Regions from separate parts of the Bacillus sp. CGMCC 1.16607 genome, predicted to be linked through region 2. Evidence: riboswitches for the same ligand, from Rfam matches in the RefSeq annotation. Region 2 holds a riboswitch; each other region holds the start of a gene.

Region 1 (2,204 bases), on a different contig from region 2:
GCCTTCTTTTGCAGCAACCTCTTTTACTTTTTCAACAATTTGTTCATGTGGCCCTGAAGTCACTCCGATTTTTAATTTCTTGTCATTTAAATGTTTCCCATCCCCAGAAGCCGTTTTTCCACATGCTCCAAGAACTCCTACTAATAGTATTAAAGATAAAATGATTGCTAGCTTTTTCATTTGCTTTCCTCCTGTTTGTTTTTTAAATATGTCGTTTCACTTTCACCCAATTTGACTGGATAGAATTGGTTGCCTTCTGTCTCATCATCAAATTGGCGCAGAAGGGCCATTTCTTCTATTTCGACCAGGACAAGATCGACTGTCAGAACTTGATTTTTCCCTTTTACAAGATGTCCACCAAAAACATTTCCTTTATGGTCACACATCGTGCCATGAATATGAACTTCATATTGGTTGTCACGCTGACAAACCACACCCGTTCCATTCAAAAATTCAATTGGACCTTCCACTTCATTAAGTTCACCATATCCAGCACCAATCTTCGAATTTACCTTCGGGACTAAATAAAAATATCCCGATCGCAATAAACTGCCAAAACAATTTAAGATAGAGGCGTATTTTATCCCATTTTCTTTGCATACCTGTTCAATTCCTGTTATCAGGTCAGTGCCAGGTAGCAGTCGGGCCGCTACTGTTTTTCCAGTGTCTCCAACAGCACAATGAATTCTTACCCCATTATTTATGTCACCTCCAAAAATGTAATAGAACCCCTTCTTTTTTGAACGAAAAAGGCCCCAATAAGGCTTACATACTTTATGTAAGTCTTATTGGGGCCTCTGGTCGTCCAGTCAGCCCGGGAATATTTAGTTCTTAAATTGGAACGTGTTTACTCACTTTCCATTATCATTTTACCTACTTCAATCAATCTTTTTATCTGTAAACCGTCTTTTCTCAGTCGATTCAACTTGAGTGATTTTTCCATCATGTACAGTAACGACTACCGATCCGAATTCTAATTTTTTTAATGTATCAATGATATGATCTAAAGTTTTTTGATTAATCTCTTTCATATTACCCTCCATATAAAAAACCTCTTCTTGGCAACGGCAAGAAGAGGTCAAAGTGATCTAACTCTTCTTATCTATCAAGCTTAAATGCTTGCTGGAATTGGCACAGTTCTCACGAATGAGTTGTTGCCGAGGTGTCATCGGGCCAGTCCCTATACCTCTCTTGATAAGAAAATTTTATTTTTTTATATAAATTAAAAATCCCTCCTATGTTAACTTGATAACATAAGAAGGGACGGAAGATGACATCTCTTAACTTATCTACCAAGCTTTACGCTTGTTGGAATTGGCACAGTTCTCAAAAGGAGTCTGCTGCCGAGGCTTCAAAGGGCCAGTTCCCTCCACCTCTCTGGATAAGATTTAATTATGATACTGTTGATTCTATAATACCTATTTAAAAATTGTCAACAACAAATTTGATTTTTTTAAAAAGAATATGCCAACTCTGTTTGTAAAGTTGACCAACTTTACGTGGATCTTTTCCATTATCGGGATTATTTGATTAACATGGTTACGAGAAAAATAATCGAGACACAACAAATCGCTGGAATCGAAAAAAATAGATTCGCTTTTAATCTAGCCTGATAATATGATTCATGGCTCACATACTGTTTACTATTAGGATGCGCTAAAATGAGTTTATCCCATAAATTGCTTATCCAATACAAAATAAAAAGAGAGAATCCAATTAAGATAATGATCTTAAAAAGAACAGGGGGTAATACGACTATGGCCACGCCAGTTGTCCCGATCATTTGAAAGTACCCCTTTAAATACGCGAAATTCCTGCCAATCATTTTTAAAAATAGCTCGATAAAACCGTTCTGTGCTGTGCGTTTCTTGAAGACTCTCTTAGACTGACGAAATAGTAATGGCTTTTTCCTATTTGATGTTTTTGTCTTTTCAATTTCTGGAGATGCTCTGAATATAATATTCAAGTAACGTAATCGTTCTTCATTTTCTTTTCTTACTTCTTCTTGGAAATTTCTCGTTGTAGACACCTTTGGGAGCGTAAGTGCCAGTGATATACCTATAAATAGAATGGCTAAAGCGAATGAATATACTGGCTGAAATACTAGGGGTGAGAAAAAGAACATATTACATAAAAATAAGGTAATCACAATCAACCACAAGATAAATTTTTCTATCCAACCCGTAAATCTAGAAATGAATACC
Region 2 (2,204 bases):
TACCCTCATTTTAATGATTTAATCCTACTATATTTGACGAGAAATAAAAACGGGAGTTACATAAGATCTGTAACTCCCTACATTTTGAATTATTTCGCCGCTTGTGCTTTTAAGCTTTCCGCTTTATCTGTTCTTTCCCATGGAAGATCAATATCAGTACGACCGAAGTGTCCGTATGCTGCTGTTTGTTTATAAATTGGACGACGAAGGTCTAGCATTTTGATAATTCCTGCTGGACGAAGGTCGAAGTTTGCACGAACTAGATCCACTAATACATCTTCAGAAACAGTTCCTGTTCCGAATGTGTCAACAGAAATAGAAACCGGCTGTGCTACACCAATTGCATAAGCTAACTGAACTTCAACTTTTTCAGCTAAACCAGCTGCAACAAGGTTTTTCGCTACATAACGAGCAGCATAAGCTGCAGAACGGTCTACTTTAGTTGGATCCTTACCAGAGAACGCTCCACCGCCATGACGTGCATAACCACCATACGTGTCAACGATGATTTTGCGTCCAGTTAAACCAGCATCCCCTTGTGGTCCACCGATAACGAAGCGACCTGTTGGGTTAATGAAATACTTTGTATTTTCATCAATAAGTTCTTGTGGAACAACCGGATTGATTACATGTTCTTTTAAGTTACGTTGAATTTGCTCTAAAGAAATTTCTGGGTGATGTTGAGTCGAAATAACAATCGTATCAATTCGAACTGGTTTGTCGTTCTCGTCATATTCAACTGTTACTTGCGTTTTACCATCTGGACGTAGGTATGGAAGAATCTCTTCTTTACGTACATAAGTTAAACGTCTTGCTAGTTTGTGTGCTAGTGAAATTGGAAGAGGCATAAGCTCTTTCGTTTCATTGCAAGCAAAACCAAACATTAATCCTTGGTCTCCAGCACCAATTGCATCTAGCTCTTCTTCTGACATTTGTCCTTCACGAGCTTCTAATGCTTTGTCAACTCCCATTGCAATATCAGCTGACTGCTCATCAATGGATGTTAAAACCGCACATGTTTCTGAATCGAAACCATATTTTGCACGGCTATAACCAATATCTTTAATTGTTTGGCGAACGATTTTTGGAATATCTACGTATGTAGAAGTAGTAATTTCACCTGCAACCAAAACTAAACCTGTTGTAACACTTGTTTCAGCAGCAACACGAGCATTAGCATCTTGTGCTAAAATTGCATCTAAAATTGAATCAGAAATTTGGTCACAAATTTTATCTGGATGACCTTCCGTTACTGATTCAGAAGTAAACAATCGACGTTTTGTTGACATCCGAATTCCTCCTATATAAAAACCTCATTATGATACGGTACTCATTCCCTATTAGTATGAATAAAGCATAGAGTTTTTATGTTGACTGTTTATTCAGGAACAAACTCTATTGTGATTATTAAAAGACACTTTCTAAACAAATAAAAAAACCTTCCCCAATTTCTTCCGAGGAAAGGTTGTTGGTTGTTCGTTCCGCGCCTTTCACTCTTATCGTTCAAGGTCGATACCTTGCGCAGGTTTAGCACCTTTTCCAAAATAACAGACTTGATCCATTATTTAACTTGGCAGGTTGCTGGGTTTCATAGGGCCTGTCCCTCCACCAGCTCGGGATAAGAGAGTATCCGTTCAAGGAAAAATCATACATCAATATGTCGAACCTTGTCAATCCTTTTATCGTTTATTTTCGAAAAAAATGAACGATAAGTTAACAAAATTTATTTTTATATTTTACAATGAATAGTATAGACTAATTAAGTTAATGTGTTATACTATTTAACATAAAGTGACTTCTTATTATTGATTTGGTATACTCAAAAAATTAAATACTATATAATGAAAACAAAACGGTAAAGGAAGGTATTCATCACATGAATTCTGTCAGTGTTACAAATGAATTAAATGTATTATTACAAGGCGAAAATGTGCAAGTTCAATTATCTGTACCACAGTTAGTAGAGAAAGTCCTTACTCGAAATGAAGGTTTATTAACTTCTACAGGTGCTGTTCGTGCGACTACTGGTAAATATACAGGGCGTTCCCCTAAAGATAAATATATCGTAGAAGAAGCTTCTGTGAAAGACAAAGTCGATTGGGGTTCCAATCAACCTATTTCTGAAGAAGCTTTTACACAATTATACACGAAAGTTATTAATTATCTCCAAGAAAAAGAAGAAATTTTCGTTTTTAAAGGATTTG
Region 3 (2,204 bases), on a different contig from region 2:
GCTGCGTGTACAGCATGGAAATCCATACTGTGTGGAATCGAAGGGTCCATATTCTTTAATTTAAAGTTAATGGTATCTCCTTCGTTAACGACAACGACAGGACCAGGCGCTTGCCCATTGAATGTCCAGGCTTTATACACATTTCCTTCACTAATCTCAATATCTGTAATCTGAGCGGTCATTTCCACATTCACTTCATTTTTACCAATACGTTCAAGCTTTAACGGAACAGGTGGTTGATTTAAATCTTTATGTGTTTCAATGAGGTTTGGAGTTGAAGCAGTCGTTTCAGCTTTTTTTTCTTGTTGTGGTTTTACAGATGTGGTATCAGTATTGCATGCTGTTAGTAATAGAATCATAGAGGCAGTAGTTAGAGAATATTTCCATAATTTTTGATGAACCTTCATGTTATTTCCTCCTAATAAAAAATTATTTTAATATGTGATTACAAGTTAATTGTATTCTCTGTCATGAATGATTAACGTGACTGCCATCACGCATTTTGAAAGCGTATTTGAACGTTATGTGAACTACTTCACATACATGTGATATATTCCACATTGTTGAATATTAGTCCCTATTTTTATAGTAATAATGTTATATCGGGAAAATTTAAATTAAGTAAATATTTTTTTGGTACATTAATATTTGACATCACAATGGAAAACCATTATAGTAAATTCCAATTAAATATTTCTTATCCAGAGAGGTGGAGGGAATTGGCCCTAAGATACCTCGGCAACAGGCACTACTTAGTGCACTGTGCCAATTCCAACAAGTGTTATTTGCTTGATAGATAAGAGGTGCGGTCGAAGAACATAAATAACCCCTTCTTGCTATTGTAAAAGCGATAAGAAGGGGTTTTTTATTTTATGATTAGATCGGAGGCGTGGTTATGAATATTTTTCGCGAAACAGAAGAGGAAACGAAGAAAGAGTTTCTTATAAATGAACTATTGGAAATGGGAATTTTCAAAAGTAGAAATTTACAGCTTTTCGAACTATCTTTAGCTGAATTGGAAGAGGAATATCAAAAATTTAGAGGAAGTTAACTAAATAGGCACTGGCAGCACTCCCCTTGCATATTGTAAAAGAAAAAAGGTGTGGTGGACAAATGCTCCATACGGTTAAGCTAGGTGAGTATTTGGCTTTAATTGCCTCTAATTATCGAATCTCATTACAAAAATTATTGGCTGCAAATCCAGGAATCAATCCAAATCATTTATTTGTCGGTCAAAAAATTCAAATACCCGGTTTGCCTGATCCAAATACGATTCCTTATCATATTCAAGTTTCTTTAGGACAAAGAAGACTAACATTATTTCATCACGGGCAAATCTTTAAAACGTATCCAATTGCCGTTGGAAAAATACTTACTAAGACTCCGTTAGGTGATTATGTAATCGTTAATCGCGAGCCGAATCCAGGCGGACCGTTCGGAGTTCTATGGTTGTCCCTTTCAAGACGAGGCTATGGTATTCATGGAACGAATAATCCATCTTCGATAGGTAAGGCTGTGTCTCATGGCTGTATTCGCATGCAAAATAAAGATGTATTAGAATTGGCTGGTTATGTTCCGAATGGTACAAGAGTCATCATCCAAGCATGATTTTTTGGGGATATTTTCTAATGTCCTGAGGGATGCTAGTGATAGGCATCTTGTTTGAAATAAGAAATATAGGGGGCTACTATGTGAAGAATGAGCCTAAATTTCCTTCTAGAGAACATCTTGATCAAGCTTTTACCATTCTTCAAGACAAAATTACGAGAATAGCAGTAGAGGAAGAAGAGGAAATGCTGCAGATGGAACAAGAACAAAATAAAACGTAAGATGGTTCTCTCCTAAGAGGACCATCTTACGTTTTTAAGGATTCAAATTCGGAACTTTTTGAAGGATCTTCTTATGTTCCTTTATTACATTTACACGTAATGACCATAAAAGAAAAATCAAACCGAAGAGGAAATATAATGAACCATTAATAACACCCATAGTTCTTGGATCGAAGACCTCGAGTAATACTCCGGTTAAAAACATTGAAAGTCCTAATAAAGTATTCGCCAGTGTCGCAGATAAACCAAAATACATTCCTTGTAATTTTAACGGAACTGTTTCCATTACGACAGTATCAATTAGCGTATTGCTAACACCACCAAAGATGGTTAAAATTCCAAATAACAAAACAACAAGAGCAAAAGATTGAGATT

Evidence for each region. Region 2 has a riboswitch for S-adenosylmethionine ahead of metK (methionine adenosyltransferase). Riboswitches for the same ligand answer to the same signal wherever they lie in the genome.
Region 1: linked by a shared signal. The riboswitch ahead of ACFSO7_RS15765 (YezD family protein) and the one ahead of metK (methionine adenosyltransferase) in region 2 are both predicted to bind S-adenosylmethionine.
Region 3: linked by a shared signal. The riboswitch ahead of fbpA (Fur-regulated basic protein FbpA) and the one ahead of metK (methionine adenosyltransferase) in region 2 are both predicted to bind S-adenosylmethionine.

The regions. Positions count from the first base shown of each region.
Region 1 is NZ_JBHUJX010000022.1:147,366-149,569, reverse strand. It holds gene ACFSO7_RS15775 (MetQ/NlpA family ABC transporter substrate-binding protein) at 1-180, opposite strand, end outside; gene ACFSO7_RS15770 (PPC domain-containing DNA-binding protein) at 177-686, opposite strand; gene ACFSO7_RS15765 (YezD family protein) at 879-1,031, opposite strand; SAM riboswitch class I at 1,096-1,201, opposite strand; SAM riboswitch class I at 1,283-1,388, opposite strand; gene ACFSO7_RS15760 (ABC transporter permease) at 1,523-2,204, opposite strand, start outside.
Region 2 is NZ_JBHUJX010000025.1:956,781-958,984, forward strand. It holds gene metK (methionine adenosyltransferase) at 90-1,289, opposite strand; SAM riboswitch class I at 1,494-1,625, opposite strand; gene pckA (phosphoenolpyruvate carboxykinase (ATP)) at 1,877-2,204, shown strand, end outside.
Region 3 is NZ_JBHUJX010000012.1:162,746-164,949, forward strand. It holds gene ACFSO7_RS08005 (multicopper oxidase domain-containing protein) at 1-407, opposite strand, end outside; SAM riboswitch class I at 695-803, shown strand; gene fbpA (Fur-regulated basic protein FbpA) at 896-1,051, shown strand; gene ACFSO7_RS08015 (L,D-transpeptidase family protein) at 1,114-1,608, shown strand; gene ACFSO7_RS08020 (hypothetical protein) at 1,692-1,829, shown strand; gene ACFSO7_RS08025 (MFS transporter) at 1,864-2,204, opposite strand, start outside.